Regions from separate parts of the Chryseobacterium sp. CFS2 genome, predicted to be linked through region 1. Evidence: riboswitches for the same ligand, from Rfam matches in the RefSeq annotation. Region 1 holds a riboswitch; each other region holds the start of a gene.
The links. Region 1 has a riboswitch for S-adenosylmethionine ahead of ODR02_RS03440 (alpha/beta fold hydrolase). Riboswitches for the same ligand answer to the same signal wherever they lie in the genome.

Region 1 (2,274 bases):
ATATTCCATTAGGAAGGCATCATGCCCGTGTATAGATTGGATCTCGTGATAAGAAACATCCTTATTTTTCTCTTTTAAGTTTTCAAAACACATTCGGATTTCAGAAGCCGGGAAGAATAAGTCTGTATCTACGGAGATCATGTGCATTCGTGCCTGTATGCTCTCCAGTGCTGTTTCATCAGCATTGATATTCATCAGGAGATGATTCATCAGCTTGTACGCTTGTAAACTAAACCTTTCGTTTAATGCATTACCATGATAAACCAACCAGTCTTCTGATTCCAGGCGTTGATTTTCCTTATTATATTGGTTTTGAAATCTGTCATTGAGTGATTGTGGAGTTCTGTAACACAACATGGCATGAATTCTTGCTTTCTGTAATGGTTCTTCTTTATCATTCAATAAAAATTTCTGAACCAGACATTGGGCATGCAGCCAATCGTGTGTTCTGTAATCACAGGCTATGGGAATAAATATTTCTGCGAGATCCGGCTGCTTGGCAAGCATTTCCCAGGCAATCCCTCCTCCCAGAGAACCTCCAATAATGGCATATATATTTTTGATATGTAAAGCTTCAAGCCCTTTCAGAAATATCGCAGCGATATCTGAAGGAGTGAAATCTTCATAGTCTTCAATTAAAAAATTGTCATATCCGTTTCCGGGTATATTGAAACACAGAACAGTGTATTGATCAGTATCAACAATCTGATTTTCTCCTACCAATTGTTTCCACCAGCCTTTTTCTCCGGATACATTTGAATTTCCGGTAAGAGCATGGTTGATTAAAATGATCGGGGCTGTAAACAGATCTTTCCCAAAAAGCTGATAGCTTAATGAGATATTGTATTCCTTTTGAGAATAAGTTTGATACGAAAGATTAATATAGTTTAGTTCTGTTTTCAATTCTATTAAATTTTAATACAATTGAAAATGCCACAGGAAATGGCTGAAAAGAACTTCAGTAAGTTATCTGTCCAAAATAATTTTGGTAGAACGTAGCACCTTCTTTGCTTGCACAAAGGGTTGCTAAGGTTTCATAGGGTCTAATCCCTCAACCTTTCTTGATAACATTTTCAATATTTGAATGAACGAATGGTGCAAAGGTAGTTCTTTTCTTTTAATTTCAAAAAAAAATTATTTTAATATTTTTAAAAGCCCTTAAACACAAGTATTTCAAGACTATATTAATAATTATTCAGATGAAAAAAATTGGAATTACTTCTCAAAAAAACTAACTTCGTATGGAAAAATGATGAGATATGACCGCTGAAAAAGAAAGATTACAAGATACCAAATGGAAAAACTGGGGACCTTATGTAAGCAACCGGCAGTGGGGAAATGTACGCGAAGATTATAGCCCAAACGGAAACGCCTGGAATTTTACCAACCATAATAATGCTGAAAGCTACACTTACCGCTGGGGAGAGGAAGGCATCGCCGGAATTTCTGATGTAAAGCAGCTGTTCTGTTTTGCTTTTTCGTTTTGGAATAAGAAAGATAAAATGGTAAAAGAACGATTCTTCGGATTGAGTAACCCTCAGGGGAATCATGGAGAAGACATCAAAGAAATCTTTTATTATCTGGATAATACACCTACTCATAGCTATATGAAGATGGTATATAAATACCCGATTAATGAATTTCCTTATGATGAGCTTGTTGCAGAAAACGGAAAACGCAGCAAGAAAGAACCGGAGTATGAAATTTTCGATACCGGAATTTTCGATAATGATGAATATTTTGATATTTTCATCGAATATTGTAAAGCAGATCACAATGATATTCTGGCCAGAGTAACAGTCTGCAACCGAAGTCAGCATGCTGCCCCTATTCTTGTGGCTCCTACTGTATGGTTTAGAAACAACTGGAAATGGGGATACAATACTTATAAAGGAGAGCTCAATACTTCTCACGACGGAAGTATCAATATTGGACACGACAGTATTTCAATCAAAAAACTGTATTCCCGAAATTCAAATGCACAAAGTGTATTTTGTGACAATGAAACCAATACTCCAAAGCTTTACGGAGCTCCCCCATTTGAAAACACCTATTTTAAGGATGGAATTAATGATTTTATTATTCATCAGGGAAACACTGTAAATCCTGGAAAAAGAGGAAGCAAAGCTGCTTTTCTTGTTGATGAGATTATTGATGGCGGGGAATCAAAAGTTTTTGAGTTCAGGCTATGTCCGGATGAAGAAGATAAGCCTTTTGAAAACTTTGACCCTATTTTTGAAACCCGTAAAGCTGAAGCCGAAGAGTTTTATAACG
Region 2 (2,274 bases), 140 kb from region 1:
CGTCATTCCAGATTCTTATATTTTCATCATTTATTTCTTCAACGATATAAGATTCTCTCTTCGTTAATTGCCCGGAATATATGCCAATGCTTTTACAGTAAATCTTATCCTTTATCTTCATAAATTATTCTCTTTGTATACATAATTATCTGTGAGAATCTGTGCTATCTGTGGGAAAATATAGACTGAAAATTACTTCAGGCTCAATAAAGCCAATCTATACCCATCCATTCCAAAGCCGGATAAAACAGCATCTGTATTCGCTGCCGTTACAGATTTCTGGCGGAATTCTTCTCTTTTGTATATATTGCTGATATGTACTTCTACTTTTGGCTTGCGGATATTCTTTAAACAATCAGCGATAGCATAAGAATAATGGGTAAATGCTCCCGGGTTAATCACCACTGCATCAAAATCATCCTCCTGAAGTCTGTTGATAAGCTCACCCTCAATATTAGACTGATAGTATTGTATTTCATGAGACTGAAACTCGGATTTTAAATTTTCCAAATAACTTTCCATGGAAACATTTCCATAAATTTCCGGTTCCCGGGTGCCCAAAAGGTTGAGATTAGGCCCATTTATAATCAAAACTTTCATACTATAAAATTAAAAAGTTTTTTCAATTAATAGTACAAAAATTAAGGTGTCCTCAAATATTTGTTCCATTGAATTATTAATAATGATATTTATCATGTTTGAATAAATGATAACGGCTACAACTCCTTATTGTAATGAGTTTTATTAAAATTTTATGTTAATTATTAAAAATTTATCATGAAAAATAAATAAGTCTACTTGTTTTGTAGACTAAAAGTTTTTAGCTTTGCAAACATATTTCGATCGGCTTATAAAGAAAGATGGAGGGAACTGACCCCGTGAAGTCTTAACAACCTACCCATTGGGCAAGGTGTTACGTTCAGCCTTTTAAGGAAAAATAAGCATTTGGTTTATCGTATTTATCGATGCCCTTTGCTGACTTTTCTGCAAAGGGTTAAATTTTAATATATGATAAATAAAATTGATTATGATTAGTAAAACTTTATTTAATTCTAAAGCTTGGATACCTCCGGTTGCTGTTTTTTTTCTGGGAATTACCAGTGTAAATGCACAGAATTCCAAGCCGAAAAAAGATAGCCTTCATGAAAAAGAGATTGATGAAGTAGTAGTGGTAGCTTACGGAAAAGCGAAAAGAAACAGCTATACCGGTTCCGTAGCTACAATTTCCAGTGATAAAATCAATAACAGACCTGTAACGAATATTACGAAAGCATTAGAAGGACAGGTTGCAGGGATTCAGACTACCAGTGCATCAGGCCAGCCAGGTGCTGTTTCCACTATCCGAATCAGAGGAATTGGTTCAATAAGTGCTTCCAGTGATCCGTTATATGTAGTGGACGGAATTCCTTTTGATGGAAATCTAAACTCAATCAGTCCCAGCGATATCGAATCTATAAGTGTTCTGAAAGATGCTACAGCAAGTGCTTTGTATGGTTCAAGAGGAGCAAATGGGATCATCATCATTACTACAAAATCAGGTAAAAAAGGGGAAGCAAAAGTTAATTTTAATATCAGTCAGGGATTCTCCGGAAGAGCCGTTAAAGACTATGAACAGGTAAATACAGATCAGTATTTTCAACTGTACTGGGAAGCATTGAGAAATGGATATCAATCCGGGAAAGTTTCTTCTCAGCAGGCCGCTCAGATGGCAACAGACAACCTTGTTTCTTCACTGGGGATTAATCCATATGGGACAGCTTATCCAAAGCCTGTAGGTACAGATGGAAAACTATTACCTGGTGCATCACCACTTTGGAATGATGACTGGAGAGATATCTTGCAGAGAGTGGCTTCAAGAAATCAGGTGGATCTTGATATCAGCGGAGGAAGTGAGAAAAGTAATTATTTCTTCTCTCTGGGGTATCTGGATGATAAAGGAATGGCAATTGAATCAGGATATAAAAGATATAATACCCGATTGAAAATCAATTCTGAAGTAAAAAAATGGCTGAATGTTGGGGTGAACTTAAGTTATACAAACAGTATTCAGCAGGCGCCTACTTCTTCGGATTCCAAGGCCAGTAACATCATCAATGCGGCAAGATTTATTCCTTCATTCTATCCTTATTATGAAAGAAATGCTGACGGAACTTATATTTTGGATGCTGATGGAAACCCGGTTTATGATTTTGGAAAATACAGACCCACAAATGCGCTTCAGAATCAAAATGCCGCAGCAACCTTACCATTAGATAAAAACGAAAATAAAGAGGA
Region 3 (2,274 bases), on a different contig from region 1:
CCGAATCCGATATTGAAACGATTTATCTTTTTGGAAACATCAAGATTAATCGTATTTTGAAGGAAGCTGTGTGCTCCAGCATAAAAACGCGTTGGTGAATTTGCTCCCAGGGAAGCATTATTGGTATTGCTAACATTGTAATTGAAGGTATTGCTTCCGAATGTATTGCTAAGGTCAAAAAACCAGTCATTGACATTATATTTTGCTCCTACAGCATAGGAGACATCATATACTTGTGATCCGAGATTTGCCTGAAATCCGTTCGGATAAATGGATGAAACCACATTAGAAGTTTCGCTTGGAAGTCTTCTGAAACCAAAACCTTTTCCTTCTTTGATACTGAAACCTCCAAAAGAATAGATTTTAAATTGATCGTTAAAAGGATATTCTGCATTGAAAAACAACTGTCCCTGTCTGATCTGGGCATCTCCAATCTGAAAATTAAAATCGTCACGGGTTAGTCCTCGTTCTTTAATCTTTGCATCATCTGCCGCTCTTGCCGCTTCGGGATCATCAGCAAATGCATAGGCAAAATTATTTCCAAAAATATCCAGATCATGATTTTGAGTTCGTGTTGTTTTTCCTCTGTGGCTTAATTGTAGGGAAAGGTTGATATAACCCTCTTTTTTTCCTAATGAAGTCCCATAATTGGCTCCTGCCTGATAAGTATCCCCATCATTTCTCCCAGTCAATCCATACGTAAGACTTGCTGAGGCTCCCGTATTTTTTTTAAGAATAATATTGATAACTCCCGCAATGGCATCAGAACCGTATTGTGCTGCAGCTCCGTCCCTTAACACTTCTATTCTATCAATCGCAATGACCGGAATTGTACTTAAATCTGTTCCTACAGATCCATTTCCAACCGTATTCTGATAATTAACTAAAGAGGTGGAATGTCTTCTTTTTCCGTTAAGTAAAACCAGAATCTGATCTGGTCCCATTCCTCTTAAGGTTACAGGATCAATATGCTCTGTTCCATCAGAAGCAGACTGTCTCACTGCATTAAACGATGGAATCACATAGTTCAGGAGATCCTGAGCCGTCATTTGTGGAGAACTTCTTTGTATTTTGTCAATATTAATAACATCTACAGGAACTGGTGTTTCCAGTTTTGTTCTTTTGACATTTCGGTTTCCGACAATGATGATATCTTCTATTTCTTTGCCTTTCTCCTCATTCTCCTGAGCAGCGACTAACATTGCCCCAAGCAATAATACAGCTGTGCTTAATTTTTTCATTTTTGTTCTTGCCAATTAATAATACGAATCTGACGGATCTTTCCGCAGATACACAAGACTTCAAGAAATGGAATTCATATAGAATATTGACTTCACTTATCTCCCCCTCCGGGTTGGAATTAGCACCTTTACACTTCTGGAACCGTGCAGGTTGCTAAGGTTTCACCGGGCCAAATCCCTCCACCTTTCTTGATAAATCTACTGCAAAAGTAGACTATTTTTTTAAATATACAAAAAAGCAGATCTGCTGTAATGCAAATCTGCCTTTCATTATTTTATAGAACTTGTGGTAAGTTTTATTTTTGAAACATTAAGATGATATTAAGGTGATAAGAGTATTAAGATAAGCTTCGTTTTAAGCTTAAAATTCAGAATGATTCATCTTAACTACCTTTATTTCTTAAATCCTTCTTAATGGTTTTACTATATTCAACATTTTTTATCAGTCTAAACAGCTTGATAATTTGTTTTTATTTGATCATCATCTTTTGAATCGCAATTCCTATATCCGATTTCAGCTGTACCAGATAGGTTCCCGGTGGATAACTGATTTTCGTTTCATGAATACCGTTTTCTTTATTCAGCTTGAAAGAGTCCAGCTTTTTACCCGTCATATCAAAAATTAAAATTTCTCCGTTTTTGGCTTTATTGAAAATGAATCGTGCGATTCCGTTTTGTATCGGATTGTCTGCAATCTGAAGGGACAATTTGTTCCCTTCATTGATATCTATTGTTGACAAAGCACCTGCATAGTTTCCAAATATTCTGAATTCTCCAGGCTGTAAAGTGATCGGAGTGGTTGTAGAAGCCACATTCAAAATACTATCATCCATTAGATTCTGCCATTGACCTGTGTAAGGGAAATAAGGCACCACATTTTGGGAAGAAGTAGTATAATTGGCCAATACAACTATATTTTTTATTCCCGTTGTAATTGCTGCATCATACACGTAAATTCTTGTGATCAACCCATTAGGATCATTCGTAAGGTTATTGGATTCTATACTGTAAGTTTTAGATTTAAAAACTTGAT

Region 2: it holds a riboswitch for S-adenosylmethionine, as region 1 does, so the genes downstream of both, ODR02_RS04160 (SusC/RagA family TonB-linked outer membrane protein) here and ODR02_RS03440 (alpha/beta fold hydrolase) in region 1, are expected to answer to the same signal.
Region 3: it holds a riboswitch for S-adenosylmethionine, as region 1 does, so the genes downstream of both, ODR02_RS18525 (TonB-dependent receptor plug domain-containing protein) here and ODR02_RS03440 (alpha/beta fold hydrolase) in region 1, are expected to answer to the same signal.

What each region holds. Positions count from the first base shown of each region.
Region 1 covers NZ_JAZHQU010000002.1:14,054-16,327, forward strand. Annotated here, with positions in the region: gene ODR02_RS03440 (alpha/beta fold hydrolase) at 1-903, opposite strand, end outside; SAM riboswitch class I at 964-1,071, opposite strand; gene ODR02_RS03445 (MGH1-like glycoside hydrolase domain-containing protein) at 1,260-2,274, shown strand, end outside.
Region 2 covers NZ_JAZHQU010000002.1:157,866-160,139, reverse strand. Annotated here, with positions in the region: gene ODR02_RS04170 (hypothetical protein) at 1-121, opposite strand, end outside; gene ODR02_RS04165 (type II 3-dehydroquinate dehydratase) at 193-600, opposite strand; SAM riboswitch class I at 846-944, shown strand; gene ODR02_RS04160 (SusC/RagA family TonB-linked outer membrane protein) at 1,028-2,274, shown strand, end outside.
Region 3 covers NZ_JAZHQU010000008.1:181,355-183,628, forward strand. Annotated here, with positions in the region: gene ODR02_RS18525 (TonB-dependent receptor plug domain-containing protein) at 1-1,241, opposite strand, end outside; SAM riboswitch class I at 1,335-1,440, opposite strand; gene ODR02_RS18530 (alpha-amylase family glycosyl hydrolase) at 1,712-2,274, opposite strand, start outside.